One region of the Sporosarcina sp. USHLN248 genome, then DNA from elsewhere that is predicted to be linked to it. Evidence: riboswitches for the same ligand, from Rfam matches in the RefSeq annotation. Region 1 holds a riboswitch; the other holds the start of a gene.

The links. Region 1 has a riboswitch for cobalamin ahead of WFH04_RS07935 (hypothetical protein). Riboswitches for the same ligand answer to the same signal wherever they lie in the genome.
Region 2: it holds a riboswitch for cobalamin, as region 1 does, so the genes downstream of both, WFH04_RS13745 (ABC transporter substrate-binding protein) here and WFH04_RS07935 (hypothetical protein) in region 1, are expected to answer to the same signal.

What each region holds. Positions count from the first base shown of each region.
Region 1 is NZ_JBBCZC010000015.1:32,471-40,309, reverse strand. Features, by position in the region: gene WFH04_RS07970 (aldehyde dehydrogenase family protein) at 1-168, shown strand, start outside; gene WFH04_RS07965 (BMC domain-containing protein) at 190-474, shown strand; gene pduL (phosphate propanoyltransferase) at 536-1,393, shown strand; gene WFH04_RS07955 (EutN/CcmL family microcompartment protein) at 1,409-1,711, shown strand; gene WFH04_RS07950 (BMC domain-containing protein) at 1,686-2,045, shown strand; gene mdh (malate dehydrogenase) at 2,067-3,008, shown strand; gene WFH04_RS07940 (methyl-accepting chemotaxis protein) at 3,626-5,728, shown strand; cobalamin riboswitch at 5,780-5,955, shown strand; gene WFH04_RS07935 (hypothetical protein) at 6,109-6,741, shown strand; gene argS (arginine--tRNA ligase) at 6,785-7,839, opposite strand, start outside.
Region 2 is NZ_JBBCZC010000035.1:27,095-34,933, forward strand. Features, by position in the region: gene WFH04_RS13725 (cob(I)yrinic acid a,c-diamide adenosyltransferase) at 1-222, opposite strand, end outside; gene WFH04_RS13730 (cobyrinic acid a,c-diamide synthase CobB) at 209-1,606, opposite strand; gene WFH04_RS13735 (ABC transporter ATP-binding protein) at 1,621-2,991, opposite strand; gene WFH04_RS13740 (FecCD family ABC transporter permease) at 2,988-4,058, opposite strand; gene WFH04_RS13745 (ABC transporter substrate-binding protein) at 4,021-5,016, opposite strand; cobalamin riboswitch at 5,167-5,368, opposite strand; gene WFH04_RS13750 (DUF2207 domain-containing protein) at 5,609-7,291, shown strand; gene WFH04_RS13755 (class I SAM-dependent methyltransferase) at 7,359-7,839, shown strand, end outside.

The sequences.
Region 1 (7,839 bases):
GCGTATGGCATTAAAGATGTCCAGTTGCCAAGACATACAGAAACTTCTGCATCTGTAGAAGATCAAGTCGTTTCTCATGTAATGGGCCAAGTGGATACAAAAGATTCAATCGACCCTGAAATGGTCAAAAACTTAGTGAGTGAGATTGTTAAACAATTATCTAAATAAACCTATTAGGAGGAAACAAACATGAATAGAGAAGGTACAGCATTAGGAATGGTAGAAACGAAAGGTCTTATCGGTTCGATCGAAGCAGCAGACGCAATGGTGAAAGCAGCAAGCGTTAACTTAGTCGGAAAAGTGCATGTCGGTGGCGGTATCGTAACTGTATTAGTTCGCGGTGATGTAGGCGCAGTTAAAGCAGCGACAGATGCAGGTGCAGCAGCTGCACAACGTGTTGGGGAATTGCTATCAGTACACGTAATCCCAAGACCGCATAACGAATTAGAAATGATCTTGCCTAAAGAAAACTGATTAATAGAATCGGATACGATAATGCCGTCAATGATCGGCGGCTATTGAAAGGCGGATGAATATGGATCAGCAGTTGATTGAAAGAATCGTTGGAGAAGTGATGGACCAGCTTCAAAAGCAAGAGCCAAAACTGTCGAACAATGAAATTCCAATTGCTGTTTCCGCTCGCCATGTGCATTTAAAACCGGAGCATATTGAAGTTCTGTTTGGAAAAGGATATGAGCTGACGAAACGATCCGATTTGTCTCAACCGGGTCAATTCGCTGCAAATGAAACAGTTGTCATTGCGGGTCCAAGGGGAAGCATCGAAAAAGTGCGGATCCTTGGCCCTGCCCGTTCATTGTCCCAAGTGGAAGTGAGCTGGACTGATGCTATGAAATTAGGCGTCAAGCCACCGCTTCGCGAATCCGGGAATATTGCGGGATCTGCAGGCATTACGTTGATCGGGCCGAAAGGCAGCCTTTATTTGGATGAAGGGCTAATTGTCGCCCAATCCCATATTCATATGGAACCGAAAGACGCAGACCGGTTAGGCGTGCGGGACGGCGATTTTGTTACGATAGATGTCGAAGGGATTCGTCCAATCTCGTTTAATCAAGTGAAAATTCGAGTCTCTGAGCGCTATCGACTGGAAATGCATATAGATACGGACGAAGCAAATGCAGGGTTTATTACGCAAGGAACAATCGGCAAGCTAAGAAAGCCGGGTGTTGAGTGTTCAAATGACGTAGTTGCTACGCATAATGAAGTTCAGGTGCAACCAGAGAAAAAAGCGTTTTATTTCAAAAAGAAATTGCTTTCAAATGAAGACATTCGTGCCATTCAAGAAGATGAAATCGTTGTCGATAAAGGAACGATTGTGACGGCACTTGCAAAAGATACAGCAAGAGAGATCGGAAAAGTGATTTCCATTAAGTAAAAGGTGTGATGACGCATGCGAATGGGAAGAGTGATTGGTAATGTTTGGGCTACGCGTAAAGAAGATGGCTTGCAAGGATTGAAGTTATTAATCGTTCAGCCTTTGGATGCTTTCGGAAAGCCGAACCAGACGCAGTTTGTCGCGGCAGACCGGATTGGTGCGGGCATAGGTGATGATGTCCTTGTTACGAGCGGAGGCTCTTCGCGTTACATTATGAAAGATAATCCGATTCCTATTGATGCGGTCATCATAGGAATCATTGATTCGACTGAAGTGGAAAGGGGCGATTACGATGAGTCAAGCGATCGGGATGATTGAGACGAAAGGTTTGATCGGCTCCATTGAAGCGGCAGATGCGATGATTAAGGCATCCAATGTTTCATTGGTCAGCCAAGAGAAAGTCGACGGCGGCATTGTGACAGTTATCGTGCAAGGCGATGTTGGTGCTGTTCAAGCGGCAGTAGATGCAGGCAAGGATGCTGCGGCAAGAGTCGGCGAATTGTTGGGCGCTCATGTTATTCCAAGACCGGATGAGTCCGTCTATGGAATGGTGAAGCCTAATGAGAAGGTTGAACAGCAATCTGCCGAGAAGCAAGAAAAATTGGCGGAACCTGCGAAAGCTTCAAAACCGAAAACAACGAAGAAATCATAATCGCGGAAAGGATGAGTGGATATGGCTTTTCGCAGACATAAAATTGCTGTTGTCGGGGCAGGATACACTGGTGCGACAGTTGCATTGATGCTTGCGCAAAAAGAGTTGGGCGATGTCGTGTTAGTAGATATTCCTGATTTGGTCAACCCTACAAAGGGGAAGGCTCTGGATCTTCTTCAAACTGGCCCCGTACAAAACTTTGATGCGAAAATCATTGGTACTTCCAACTATGAAGATATTCAAGACGCAGATATGGTGATTGTGACAGCTGGAATTGCAAGAAAGCCAGGTATGAGCAGGGATGACTTAGTAGCGACAAACGCGAAAATCATGCGTGCTGTATCTGAGCAAATTAAGCGTTATGCTCCAGATAGCACGGTACTTATTTTAAGTAATCCGGTAGACGCGATGACATACGTTTGCTATAAAACAACCGGCTTCCCTAAAAATCGTGTAATTGGCCAATCTGGCGTATTAGATACAGCTCGTTTCAATACATTCGTGGCGGAAGAATTGAATATCTCTGTTGAAGACATTTCTGGGTTCGTTTTAGGCGGTCATGGAGACGATATGGTGCCGCTTGTCCGCTATTCATATGCGGGAGGCATTCCGCTTGAAAAGATTATTCCTGCGGATCGTTTGCAGGCAATTGTCGATCGGACGAGAAAAGGCGGGGGAGAAATCGTTTCCCTATTGGGCAACGGCAGTGCGTATTACGCCCCTGCAGCTTCGCTTGTTGAAATGGCTGAAGCAATCATTAAAGACAAGAAGCGCATTTTGCCATCCATTGCTTATTTGGAAGGTGAATATGGCTATCACGATATTTATTTAGGCGTGCCTACCGTTTTAGGCGGCAATGGCATTGAAAGCGTGATTGAATTGCCATTATTGGAAGAAGAGAAAAAGGCGCTTGATAAGTCAGCGCAATCTGTACAGTTAGTGATCGATATTTGTAATCGATAATATTTGAAAAGCATCCCTTGAAAGGTGAATGGGATGCTTTTTTGCATGTCGAAAAAATTGAGAGGACTTAAATACTATAAATAGCATTATCTTAGGTATTTAGCTATGTTTTCGGTTATGAAAATGGTATAATTATCAGTAGATTAATAGTTTTTTATTGTTGATTTTTTATGAAGAAATGAGGATAAGGAAAGGTGATAATTGAAGCAATTTATCTCGCTGTTTTTAGGTACATATGCCGTAGGATGACGGTAATTTTTCTTAACTAACAGTCACGCGCCTTTGAGTTAAGAAGTATCTGATTTTGCATTGCTTTCCGCGCGTGTCAGAAGTAGTTATGCGCAATTTTTACGTAGTATGCGTTTCTATGATGCATTATGCGTTTTTAAGCAGTTTTCTGCGCTCATAATTCCCTTTATGAATTTGTGGAAGTGAGTAGAGTTGAAGCGCACATATCATTGAGACGATCGACGTATAAAAGCTCTGATGTGTAAAATAGGGCATTTCGATAAGAGCATGCTGCTCGTACGTCGTGTAAAAGTCGGATTTAGATCCATTCATTTCTATGTTGCATTGATTTTGTGATGATTAGAATTGTTTTGTAGGAGGATACTGAATTGAAGAAACAGAGAAGTATTGCTTGGAAATTGTCGGGGCTGATTATCGGTCTATTTTTGATCCTTTTTATCGCCTATACATTTACGACAAGCTCTATTATTCATAAGGAGAGCTCAAATGACGCTGAAGAATTTGCAATTGAAAATACTAATTTTTATGCGAAAGAAATAAGTAATAGATTTAGTCAAACGAATCAAATTTTGAATACTACGAAGCGTATTTTTGAAACACTGCAAGCCGATGGAAAATTGACAACTGAAGAAGTTTTAGATGTCATAGAAAACAATCTCGCATCGAATGAAGATGCAATGGGTGTGGCAGCGATTTTGGAAAAGGGTTCCATTCCAATTGACGATGATGCCGATAAAGGGTTATTTGATGATGAAGACCGTTTCATTCCTTACTTATACAAAGATGGCGATGGAATTACAATAGAAGCAGTAAGAGGATATGAGACGGAAGGAGACGGTGACTGGTATCAAGTGCCTAAAAGCTCAAAACGAGCTGTGCTGACTGAGCCGTATTCGTATGATGCAGGCGGTCAGACGATATCGATGACGACGATTTCAGTACCGTTAATTGATAAGAATGGTCAGTTTTTCGGTGTATTGACGACAGATTTGTCGGTTGAATTCTTAACTGACTTAGTCTCATCCATTGCACCGGAAGGCGGTTACGCTACTATCTTGACGGATAATGGTGAAATAACAGCGAATAGTTTAACAGAGGATTTGAATGGCACGGATTTGCGTAGTCTATTGGACTGGGATGCAATGAAATCGAAGCTTGACGAAGGGCAAGTAGGTTCGTTATATGCCGAATCGGATAACTTGGACGAAATGGCGTTTAATGTTCTTGCACCGATCATGTTAGAAGGAATCGATGAAACGTGGACAGTGCAAACATCTATTAAAAAGTCGAAAATAATGGAAACCTTTAATTATGTCCTTCTCATGACAGTGATTTTTGGTATTGTAATGGTAATTTTAATGGCGGCTGTAACGGCTTGGTATATTTTCAAACAGATGAGACCACTCTCAATGCTGCAAACATCGATTGAACAAGCGGCTGCAGGGGATATGACACATTATGTCGATGAAAGCAAGGTAGGCAATGATGAAATCGGTGCTGTCACACTTGCGTATAATAATATGCTGCGCCAAACGAACGAGGCGATTCATGCAGTTCGTGAGTCATCGATCGAATTGAATGATTCCACGACAAGGGTACATCAAGCGTTTGAAGAAGTTGTCGCTTCCAGTGAAGAGGTTTCATTGGCGACGAACGAAATCGCACAAGGTGCTTCGAAGCAGTCTGAGGATACGGAAGAGACTGGGCGTAGAATGGCCGATTTAGCTGAGCAGATCAATGCATTATCCACTCTTTCAGAAAATATGAAAGAGCTTTCGAATCAAACGGTTGCTTCAACTGAAACGGGTATGTCTGAAGTAGAGAATTTGCGTGAACACAATAGTTCGATGAATGAAATGAATGAAAAAGTTCGTCAGCAAATGGATGCATTGGCATCGAAAATTAGTTCAATCGATCAAGTCATTGCTTCCATCCACGATATTACTGCACAGACGAATTTGTTGGCGCTGAATGCAAGCATTGAAGCGGCGCGTGCCGGTGAGCATGGGAAAGGGTTTGCGGTTGTTGCCGAGGAAGTTCGCAAATTGGCGGAGCAGTCGAGAATAGAAACTGAAGTGATTCAAAAAACTGTACAGGAAATTTTAGAAGAATCTCAACAAACTGTACAAGTCGTTGCTTCTAACTTAGCATTGATGGAAGGTCAAAACGAATCGGTCTCAAGCACGGAAGCTTCCTTTGCACGCAATGCTGAATTGACGGAGCGAATGAGTGAAGCAATTGCAGAGTTTTCGTCAGAGCTTGCTGAAATGCTATCACATCGAGATCAAGCACTTCTTTCGATTCAAAGTGTGTCTGCAGTATCTGAAGAGACTGCGGCTTCCGCAGAGCAAGTGAGCGCATCTTCCGCAACACAGCAAAGCGAGCTTGAACGTGTTGCAGAATCTACAAATCGAATGAAACAAATCGCAGGTGAATTGCGCGAAATCGTAGGTCGTTTCCAACTATCTTAAGTTCTAGGATTGCATTGCGGTCAATTGATGGTAAAATGAAGTAAAAGAATACGAATATGAACGATAGAGCGGTACCGAAATCGGTTTAATAGGGAATCCGGAAATCCGGAGCTGTCCCCGCAACTGTAATCGCCGACTTCCCCCTAAATGCCACTGTCAAAAGACGGGAAGGCAGGGAGGAAGGATGAAGCGAAAGCCAGGAGACCTGCCGTCTATCGTTGAAGCGACACTTTCTTCGGGGGTTGAGAGGGGGGAGCGAACGGATTTTTCGGCATGGCATTTTTTCGGCCGATTCCGTTTAGTTTCCTACGAACAATATGAGCGATCTGCTCCACCCGATTGGTGGAACAGATCGCTTTTTAGTGGGAGGAGACAATGTGATGAGACTGCACACCGCGGAAGAATTCAGTTCAATGCTCTATATGGATTATGTTGGAGAGGCTCCATTGCAAAAGGCGATGATGGCAATGAATAGTAATTTCAGTCGGCTTTATATAGACATTTTCCATCTTGATGTTTTCGCCTTTCTATCGAATGAGTTGCCGTTGAAAGGGGTCTGCATTCCTGACTTGTTTATGCGGCAAGTGGAAGCGGATGGATCATTTTTTATATTTGATTTAAGACAGATTAAGGAGGTTATGGGGTTTTCGTTACCAGATGTTTATGATGAAAAAGAAATCGGTGCATTTCACGAGAAGTATGATGCCTGCGTACAGCACCCTATAATCCGAAAAGTTGAAGTATCTGCCGTCAGCCTTATGAAACATCTTTTGCAATGCCAAATAGCTTCAGGTGGGCCAGCATTCTTTTATCGGGACAGCGCGAATCGATTATGTGGAAATCAATGCAAGGAGACTTTGCGTTTTCCGGAGCAGCATTGGTTGAATGGAAGTTTCAAACAACGAATATTGCCACGCCGAATATCGCTGCGAGAGGAAGACTTGCTGCGTGATCATTTGAATGCTTGGAGATTAGGCATTCAAATGACAAAATGCAGCTGGGAAAGAACTTAATACGCCACCGTGGGTAAAATCAAGTTCTATTCCCTATAATGAATTACATCTCTTTTGGTGCTTTCATCCCTAAAAGGCGTAATGATTCCTGTAGGACAGTAGCAACGCTTTGAACAAGTGCGATTCTATAATTTTTTAACGGCAAGTCGGAAAGGATATGGACGTTTCCGTAAAATGAATTGAATGATTGTGAAAGGTCAATTGCATATTTAGCTACGATGGAAGGATCCAAATCTTCTGCTGCCCGTTTCACGACAGACGGAAAAGCATATAGTAGCTTGAAAATCGCCCATTCATAGTCATTCACTTGTTCAACTGTAAACGGTCCGGTAATACCAGCCTTGCGCAAAATGGAATTTGCCCTTGCATGCGTATATTGAATGTAAGGTCCGGTTTCTCCTTCGGTTTGAAGCATGCTGCTTAAGTTGAATTCGATGTCATGCTTGCGATGCTGTTTCAAATCGCTAAAAATAATTGCGCCGACGCCAACTGCTTGTGCAACTTCGTTTTTATTGAACAGTGTAGGATTTTTTTCAGCAATTGTATGCTCAGCAAGCGAAATTGCTTCCGACAGAACTTCTTCTAACAGAACGATCTTTCCTTTCCGGGTCGACATCTTTTTTCCGTCCTTCAATATGAAGCCGAATGAGACATGGTGAATCGTATTTGCCCAGTCATAGCCCATCTTTTGCAACACTTGCTTTAATTGGGTGAAATGAAGGCTTTGTTCATTTCCTACTACGTAAATCGCTTTCGTGAAATCATACACTTTTTTCCGTTCCAATGCAGCGGCTAAATCGCGAGTTGCATAGAGAGTAGCGCCATCTGATTTTTTGATTAAACTTGGCGGCATCCCTTCCGACAGCTCCACGACTAATGCTCCATCGGACTCTACTAACAATCCTTTAGCGGATAGCTCTTCAACGACAGGCTCCATTTTGTCGTTGTAATAAGCTTCTCCGTTAGTTGAGTCGAAAGAAACTCCGAGCAAATCATATATGCGTTGAAATTCCTTTAATGATTCCGTTTTAAACCATTCCCAAAGCGAAAGTGCATCTTCGTCTCCTTCTTCAAGTGCTTTGAACGCAGCTCTTCCTT
Region 2 (7,839 bases), on a different contig from region 1:
TTTTGTCCAAGTGAAGCCGATGCCTAATTGGACCATTTCTACGCCTATTTTTTTCAGAGCGATCTGTTCGCCATAAGTTCGTTCAGGAGATTTAATAAATTGATAAATTTTCGCTTTCATGCCTCGACCCGTGCTGCGCAAGGCGATGCCCAACGCTGCAGTTGTTTTCCCTTTTCCATTACCTGTATAAACGAGTGTTAGTCCTTTTTTATCTTTCCCCATGATGTACCTCCATTTGTGTATTTTGATAAGTTGTGCACGCTTTTATCCATCTTTCGACCATATGCAAGCAAGTTGCAAAGTGGAATTGGACGAATCCTGCAACAAGGTTTTCAGTAGTGTAGCCATCTAATTTCGTGCCGCGCATTCCTTTCGTTGCATAGGCATATTGCTGTACGTCCGATTCGAAAGTGGAATAGTGGTATTCATGTCCTTTTGCTTGTCCTTCAGCAGGGAGCAGGAAATTTTCTTTACAGCCTTTTATATCTCGATAGCCAATTGCTTTTAACGATGAATGCATTGTTACTTTTCCTGGAATAGCTCCAGTCATCTCCACTGTTTCACCGTTCGTCAACGTGATGGATTGCGTTAAGAAACTAAAGCCTCCACCTTCCGCAAATGTTGGCATGCCGCTCATAATTGCTTCTAAGACCGACTGTTTCGCTCGCTCGCTATTGCTTACTGCGAGCACAAATTCTTCCGGCAAACTCCCACCGATGTATAATCCGCTGCAATTTGGTGGGACTGGCTCATCTGCCATTATGGAGAACGGCACGAGTTCAGCACCGCAGGATTTCAGCAGTTCGAAGTTCTCTTCATAATAGGAGCTGAAGGCTATATCTTTTGCGACAGCGATTTGAACAACAGGAACTTCCGAACGGGAAAAGAGCGATTCTTTTCCATGAAAGGAAAGAGGCTCTACTGTTGAAATTTCAAGTAGTTTATCAAGATCAACAGTATTTGAAACCAATTCCCCGAGTCGCTCGAAAAATTGGTCAAGCTCGCCTCGTTCAATTGAAGGAATTAACCCAAGGCTGCGCTCAGGAATTTCTATTTCATTCTCCCGCTTCAAATACCCGATAACCGGAATGCCGCATTCCTGCTCGATGGCGGTTTTCACAATGTTGAAATGGCCTTCACTTCCAACTTTATTGGCAATTACGCCTACAATGTCGGGTTTGGATGACAATGTTTGAAACCCTTTCACGATAGCTGCCGCGCTTCTTGCCATGCTAGCGCAATCCACGACTAACAACACCGGGCTTTTCGTAATAACGCTAATATCTGCTGTGCTTCCAATATCATTTTTCGGGTCTTTCCCATCGAAAAAGCCCATAACACCTTCCATAATTGAAATATCCGCACCGCGGCTCGCATGTGTGAATACATCCAATACCGTTTCCCGTCCTAACATATAGCTGTCCACGTTACGGGAAATCCGACCTGTTACTGCCGTATGATAGGAAGGGTCAATATAGTCTGGACCGCATTTGAATCCTTGCACAGTCAATCCCTTTTTCATCAGGGCAGCCATTATTCCGATGGTTAAAGTCGTTTTTCCAACGCCGCTGTTCGTACCTGCAATTACGAGTCTTCGTTTCGCCATACAACATCCCTCCTTTATTTTCCTACTTTCTGTAGCAGCGTTTCGGTCATTTCGGATAAGATAAGTTGTCCGATCTGTCCGCGGGAAATCGACTCGATCGCTTCACCCGGAAGACTGTGTTGTAGGTTTGCAGCGATGACGAGGCTATCCTGCCTGTCCGTTTCCAACGGAATTCCGGCTCGCTGGAACGCTGCCGCTTTCGCTTCTGTCGCTGCCATGTAAAAATCGAACAATGTCCGATCATCTAATGGTGCATCGATGAACAGAAGAAGGTGGACCGCTTCATCGAATGCTGTAATAAGTAAAATGTCCACGCCATTTAATTGCCGTTCCATAATGAAAGCGTCATTCAGATTTCCGGAGCATATCACGATAGATGCCTGTTCAGGTGGAATGCCATACTTTTCCAACATGGTTTTCAGCTGTTCACGGCTTGTATGGGCAGATGGTTGATTCATAAGGCAAAAGTGTTTAAACCACTGGATGCCACTGCCGATTGCAGCATTGGAAATAGTCCGCAAAGGCTCTGTAAAATGGACGATCAGATGGTCCTCCTTGCGATCTACAAAGAAACTTTCAATAAGGGCAACTGAGGCATCCGTTTCCTCGAACATAGGCGTCATGAGCAGCTGAGGCTTGGCAACAACTGGATGTGCCTGTGTTTTAACATCAACCTCATACACCTTCTTCAGCTGATTTTCCTTTCGCAAGATGTTCACATCTCCCACTTCAAGGAAGTTGCCTTTATGGAGTAGGGCAACTCGGTCTGCATAGAGCGAAGCGACATTCAAATCATGCAGGATGGCGAAAATGGTTAAATCTTTTGATCGCTGCCATTTCTTCAGCATAGTAAGTATTTGGAACGTATGCTTAATATCCAAATGGTTGGTTGGTTCATCCAATAAAAGAACTTCGGGTTGTTGCGCTAGCGCTTTTGCCAACAAAACCCTTTGTTTTTCTCCCCCGCTTAATGTTCTGAACTGAAAACTTCTGAATTGCTCAATGCGTGTCATGTGCATAACGTCCTCGATGACTTGCTTATCTTCCGGAGATAGTCGCTTGAAGAGACCGGTCTGATGGGGATATCGCCCAAGGCTTACGATTTCTTCGACAGTGAAATCAAATGTTACTTGGCTTTCTTGGGCAAGCACAGCCACTTTCCGTGCCTTCTCTAACTTTGTTAGTTGCGACATCGGTTTCCCGTCAATCAAAATGGAGCCGGATGTGATCGGCAGTTGACCGGTAATCAATTTGAAAATTGTCGATTTACCGCTACCGTTCGGTCCTAATAGAGCGAAGAATTCCCCTTTACGGATTTCGAATTGGAGATCACGGATAATTGGCTTTTTCCCATAACCGCCTGTTAGATGTTCGACTGTGATCATCGCTGTTCCCCTCTTCCAATTCGATCTCGGATTAATAGAAATGCAAATACAGGTGCTCCGATTAGAGCGGTAATAACACCGATCGGCAACTCTTTCGGAGCGATCACTGTCCGTGCAAGCAAATCAGCCAAGACAAGAAATGCACCGCCAAGAAGCATGGACAACGGGAGGACATTCCGGTGGTTCGGTCCAGTCATGAGCCGTACTAAGTGGGGGACAACTAATCCGACGAAACCGATCGATCCAGAAACGGCGACTGCCGATCCGGTAAGGAGAGATGCACCAATCAAAATGAGTATTTTACCCCGCTTCACATTGACCCCGATATGATCTGCAGCTTCTTCGCCAAGAGCTAAAGCGTTCAGTTCCCGATAATGGGCTAGTAGGATGATTGCTCCAATCACAAGGAAGGGGATGATCAGCTGCACATGGCTCCAACCACGCATGGCTACGCTTCCGTATAGCCAATAAATGATTTGCGCCATCGCATCTCGATCTCCTAATGCAATCATTAACGAAGTAAGTGCTCCTACGAAAGCGCCGACAATAATCCCGGCAAGGATGATCGTTTCGATCGCCAAGCTTCGACTGCTTAACCTAACTAGGCCGAAGACGATAAATAATGTGAAAAATCCGCTTAGAATAGCGACGATTGGCAATGTATAGCTGCCGAGCCCCCAAATTGTATATTGAAAAAATAGAACTGTTACGGCACCTAAGGCAGAACCTGATGAGACACCGATCGTGTAGGGGTCGGCTAAAGGATTTCTGAGAAGTCCTTGGAATGCGGCACCGGCAAGCGAAAGGGAAGCACCGACAAGGAAGGCCAATAATACGCGGGGAACACGGATGTTCCAAATAATTAGCTCCTCGTTTCTCGGAACCTCTGTCAGCCAACCAAGCCCAAATGTTTTATCTGTCACGACATGAAGAATAGTCGATATCGGAAACTTTACACTGCTGACGAATATGCCAAGAAGGGTTGCACAAAGTACAACCCCGATACTTGCGATATAAAGATAGGTAATTTTATTCCCCAAAAACTTCCGGATAAATAAGTTTCGCAAGCTGCTCGACTCCTTCAATTAGGCGTGGACCTGGACGTGTAACCGTATCACTATCAACGTCAAACACTTGTCCATTTTTTACAGCATTGACTTCCTGCCATCCATCACGGGCCAATACGCCATCTGCAGGATTCTCTACATAGTAGCCATATGTTGTAATGATGACGTCCGGATTAAGGGCCACAATTTCTTCTTCGGTCAATTTCACCCAACCCTCATGTGCTTCCGCGGCGTTTACAGCATGAATGGTTTGAAGCATTTCATGCATGAATGTATTCGTTCCAGTCGTAAAGATATCCGGTTCGGGTGAAACTTCAACCCAAACTTTTTTGGGATTTGTAATCTCTTTTGCTTTTTCTTCAATTGCAGCACGGCGATCTTTCATATCTTGAATAATTTCATCTGCTTTGTCTTCCGTGCCTGTAGCAGTTGCAAGCATTTTCATCGTGTTGTAGGCATCGTCGAATGAAGTGGCGCTGCCTGTAACGACAACTTTAATGCCCGCATCTTCATATTGTTTCAGGATGTTTTCATGGTTATCAAAATGATATTTTGTAGCAAACACGACATCCGGCAAAAGTGTCATGATTAACTCGGCATCCATATCTTGTCCGCCGACTTTCTGTACTTCCAGCGCTTCTTGAGGGTAGTTGCAGTAATCGGATACGCCGATGAGACGATCCCCTACACCAAGGGCGTATAAAATTTCTGTGTTGCTCGTCTGGATCGAGATGAGCGTTTCAGGTTCTTCCTCGATGGTCACTTCACGTCCAGCATCATCGGTAAATGTGACAGGGAAAAGTGCCTCATCTTTATTTGTCTCTTGAGTTTTATCCGTTTCAGTTAATTGACCTTCTTGGCCCGATTGCTTCGCAGGGTTTGCCGATTCTGATCCGCATCCAGCCAAAATGGCCATGGATAAGACAAAGATTAGGCTGAATAGTCCCCAACGTTTCATCATGTTTTGCAAAATTATAGTCCTCCTTTTGTTGGTGAACGTCAAAAAAGCGCTTTTCCTCGGGGGAAAGCGCATGAAAATAAGAACGGCTGTCATCAAATCCAAAAGGACGGCAAAACCGATATTTCAAGCATTCCTATATCCCGAGGAAGCCGATAATCGAAATAGGCAGGTCTCCTGACTTACGGTTCAACGGATGGTCCCTCCTTCCCACGCTATTAGCGCAGTGGATAAATGGGACGTTCCTCGACGATTACAGTGACGGGTTCGTGTTGGATTCTCACCAACTTCCCTCTTAGTCTCAAACAGTTTTATAGCAACGGTTTGAAAAACCTATTTCTACTATTCTTTTTTAACGTTTTAGCTCATGCCAAGTATATAGAAGTGAGAATGGTTTGTAAACTTTATATTGATATAGTATTAATGCGAATAATGTGTTTCTTCTTTAAACGCATCATGAAAACGTAATAAACCGATTTGGAGAAAGGCGGCCGAATAAGGTTTACTTATATACGATAGGATGGGCATTCTTCAAATATGAAACTTTCACTTTGCTTATTCCGTAAAATAAAAGTAAGAAGAGGTGAATGCAATGAGATGGAGTAATTTTATTTCGATATTGGCTTTCATAGTTCTTTTAGTAATTCCGGTTACAGCAAATGCTGTTGAATTCGAAATTTCCGATGTTCAAATTGATGTCTACCTAAAAGAAAATGGACATGTGGATGTCGTTGAAAAGCATACGTATGATTTTGATGGAAAATTTAATGGGATTTCCCGTGAGATTAGCCCGAAAAAAGGATCTTCCATTGATCGTTTTGAAGCCTATGAAAACGGTAAATTATTGAAGGTTGAAAAAAAGGGGCAGCTTTATAAAGTTTATCGATCAGGGAAAAATGAAACTGTACGCTTTGAGCTGCATTATCAAATTGGAAATGGTGTAGAGAAGTATGAAGATGGAGCGCAATTTTATTGGCCATTTTTTGATAAAAGAAATGAAACGGATTACGGTAAACTGAAAATATCTGTGCATCCACCCGCGAAAGCAATGGATGTAGATTATCTTGGGTATGACGCTGCTTATGGAAAGGGCGTCCTTGAAGCAGATGGAGTTGTCGTTTTTGACTTCGGTAAAGTTCCGGACAGTACGAACGGCGATATCCGAGTCATTTATGAGCCTTCTCTATTTTCAAGTATAAATGCAGAAAAGGGAACAATCCGTGATGCGTTGAAGGCGGATAAGGAGAAAATTGAAGAAGATCGGACTGCGTTTCTAACGGCGCAGAAAAGTATGGGGAAAGTCGGTAGCTACTCAATAATAGCTTTTGTTGCCTTTTTATTCGGACTGCTTGTGTACATGGTTATGAAGAGGAAAGATAATCGAGAAATGGTGCACTCGTTAATGGAGGACGGTTTCATTCCGAAAGAAACGTTATCAATGCCGGCGACGATTTATTATACTCACCCTTCTGGGCTTGGACCTGAGGTGATGTCTGCTTCGTTATTGGATTTAATTAGAAAAGGCTATGTGAAACAAGTAACAGACGAGTCTTTTGGACTTCTACATACATCTGGTGTCAATAATCATGAAGCAGCACTAATCGATTTATTGTTTAACGAAGTTGGAGATGGTGAACAATTTACGCTTGAGGATTTGAAGACGTATACGAAAAACGAAGAAAATCATGAATCGTATAGTAATACACTTCATACTTGGAAAACTGCAATTTTACAGGAAGTGAAAGATGCTCAACTATATGAAGAGAAAATTGGGTTACGCTGGTCAGCGGGTTTATTAAGCATTGCGCTTATTCCGGTCATTGTGCAGTTGGGACGCTATGAAGTATATCTCTCTATGGCAATTTTGATTGGACTAGCGCTCGTTGGGCTGTGTATTGCATTCTTTTACAAACCTCGAAATTTGAAAGGTTTACAAATAAAGGAAGAATGGAAACGATTTAGAAAACACTTTGAGCAAGTGAGCGCGGAAGAGTGGGAGAGGTTGCCTGTCGACGATAAATACCGAGCATATATTTATGGAATCGGTGTGAAAGATGGTAAGTTAGAAAAGCTATACAACGAATTTGAACGAGCCGAACAGCGTTCAGATCGTAAAAATGATCATTATTATGCTGCCTATAATCCTATGTTCATGACGCAAACATTTGCAACAGCCAATAACGATGCCTCTCCTTCTTCAAGTGGAAGTTCCACTTCGATTTCATCTGGAGGTGGTGGCGTCGGAGGCGGCGGTGGAGGATCTGGTGCGTTTTAACTTAATCTATAAGAGCGGTGCCGGGCATATGAAGTCCGGTCTATTCCGCTAGGTAGGAGAGTGCAAAATGGAAAGTAACGTTTTTGAACAAATGGCAAAAAAATACGATACAGAAGAAAGAATCGAGTTGTCTAAAGTGATCATCAAGGAAGTAAGATCGGAGCTGAGCGATCGTGCATCAAAATCTTTAATAGACTATGGGAGCGGCACTGGCCTAATTGGGCTTGAAGTTGCGGATTTGGTTGATTCTGTTTTATTGGTTGATTCATCAGAGCAAATGCTAGAGGTTGCGGATGCTAAAATATCCAATAAAGGAATTACGAATGCGAAAGTGCTTTCTTCCGATTTTACGATAGGGAATCCTGGGCTGAAGGCAGACATCGTTTTACTATCATTAGTTCTTCTTCATATACCGGAGACGAAGAAAATTTTACATGAACTATTCGAAGTATTGAACGATGGGGGCAAGCTAATCATTATTGATTTTGATAAAAACGATAAAATAAGCCACCCGAAAGTCCATAACGGCTTTTTGCATGATGAATTGG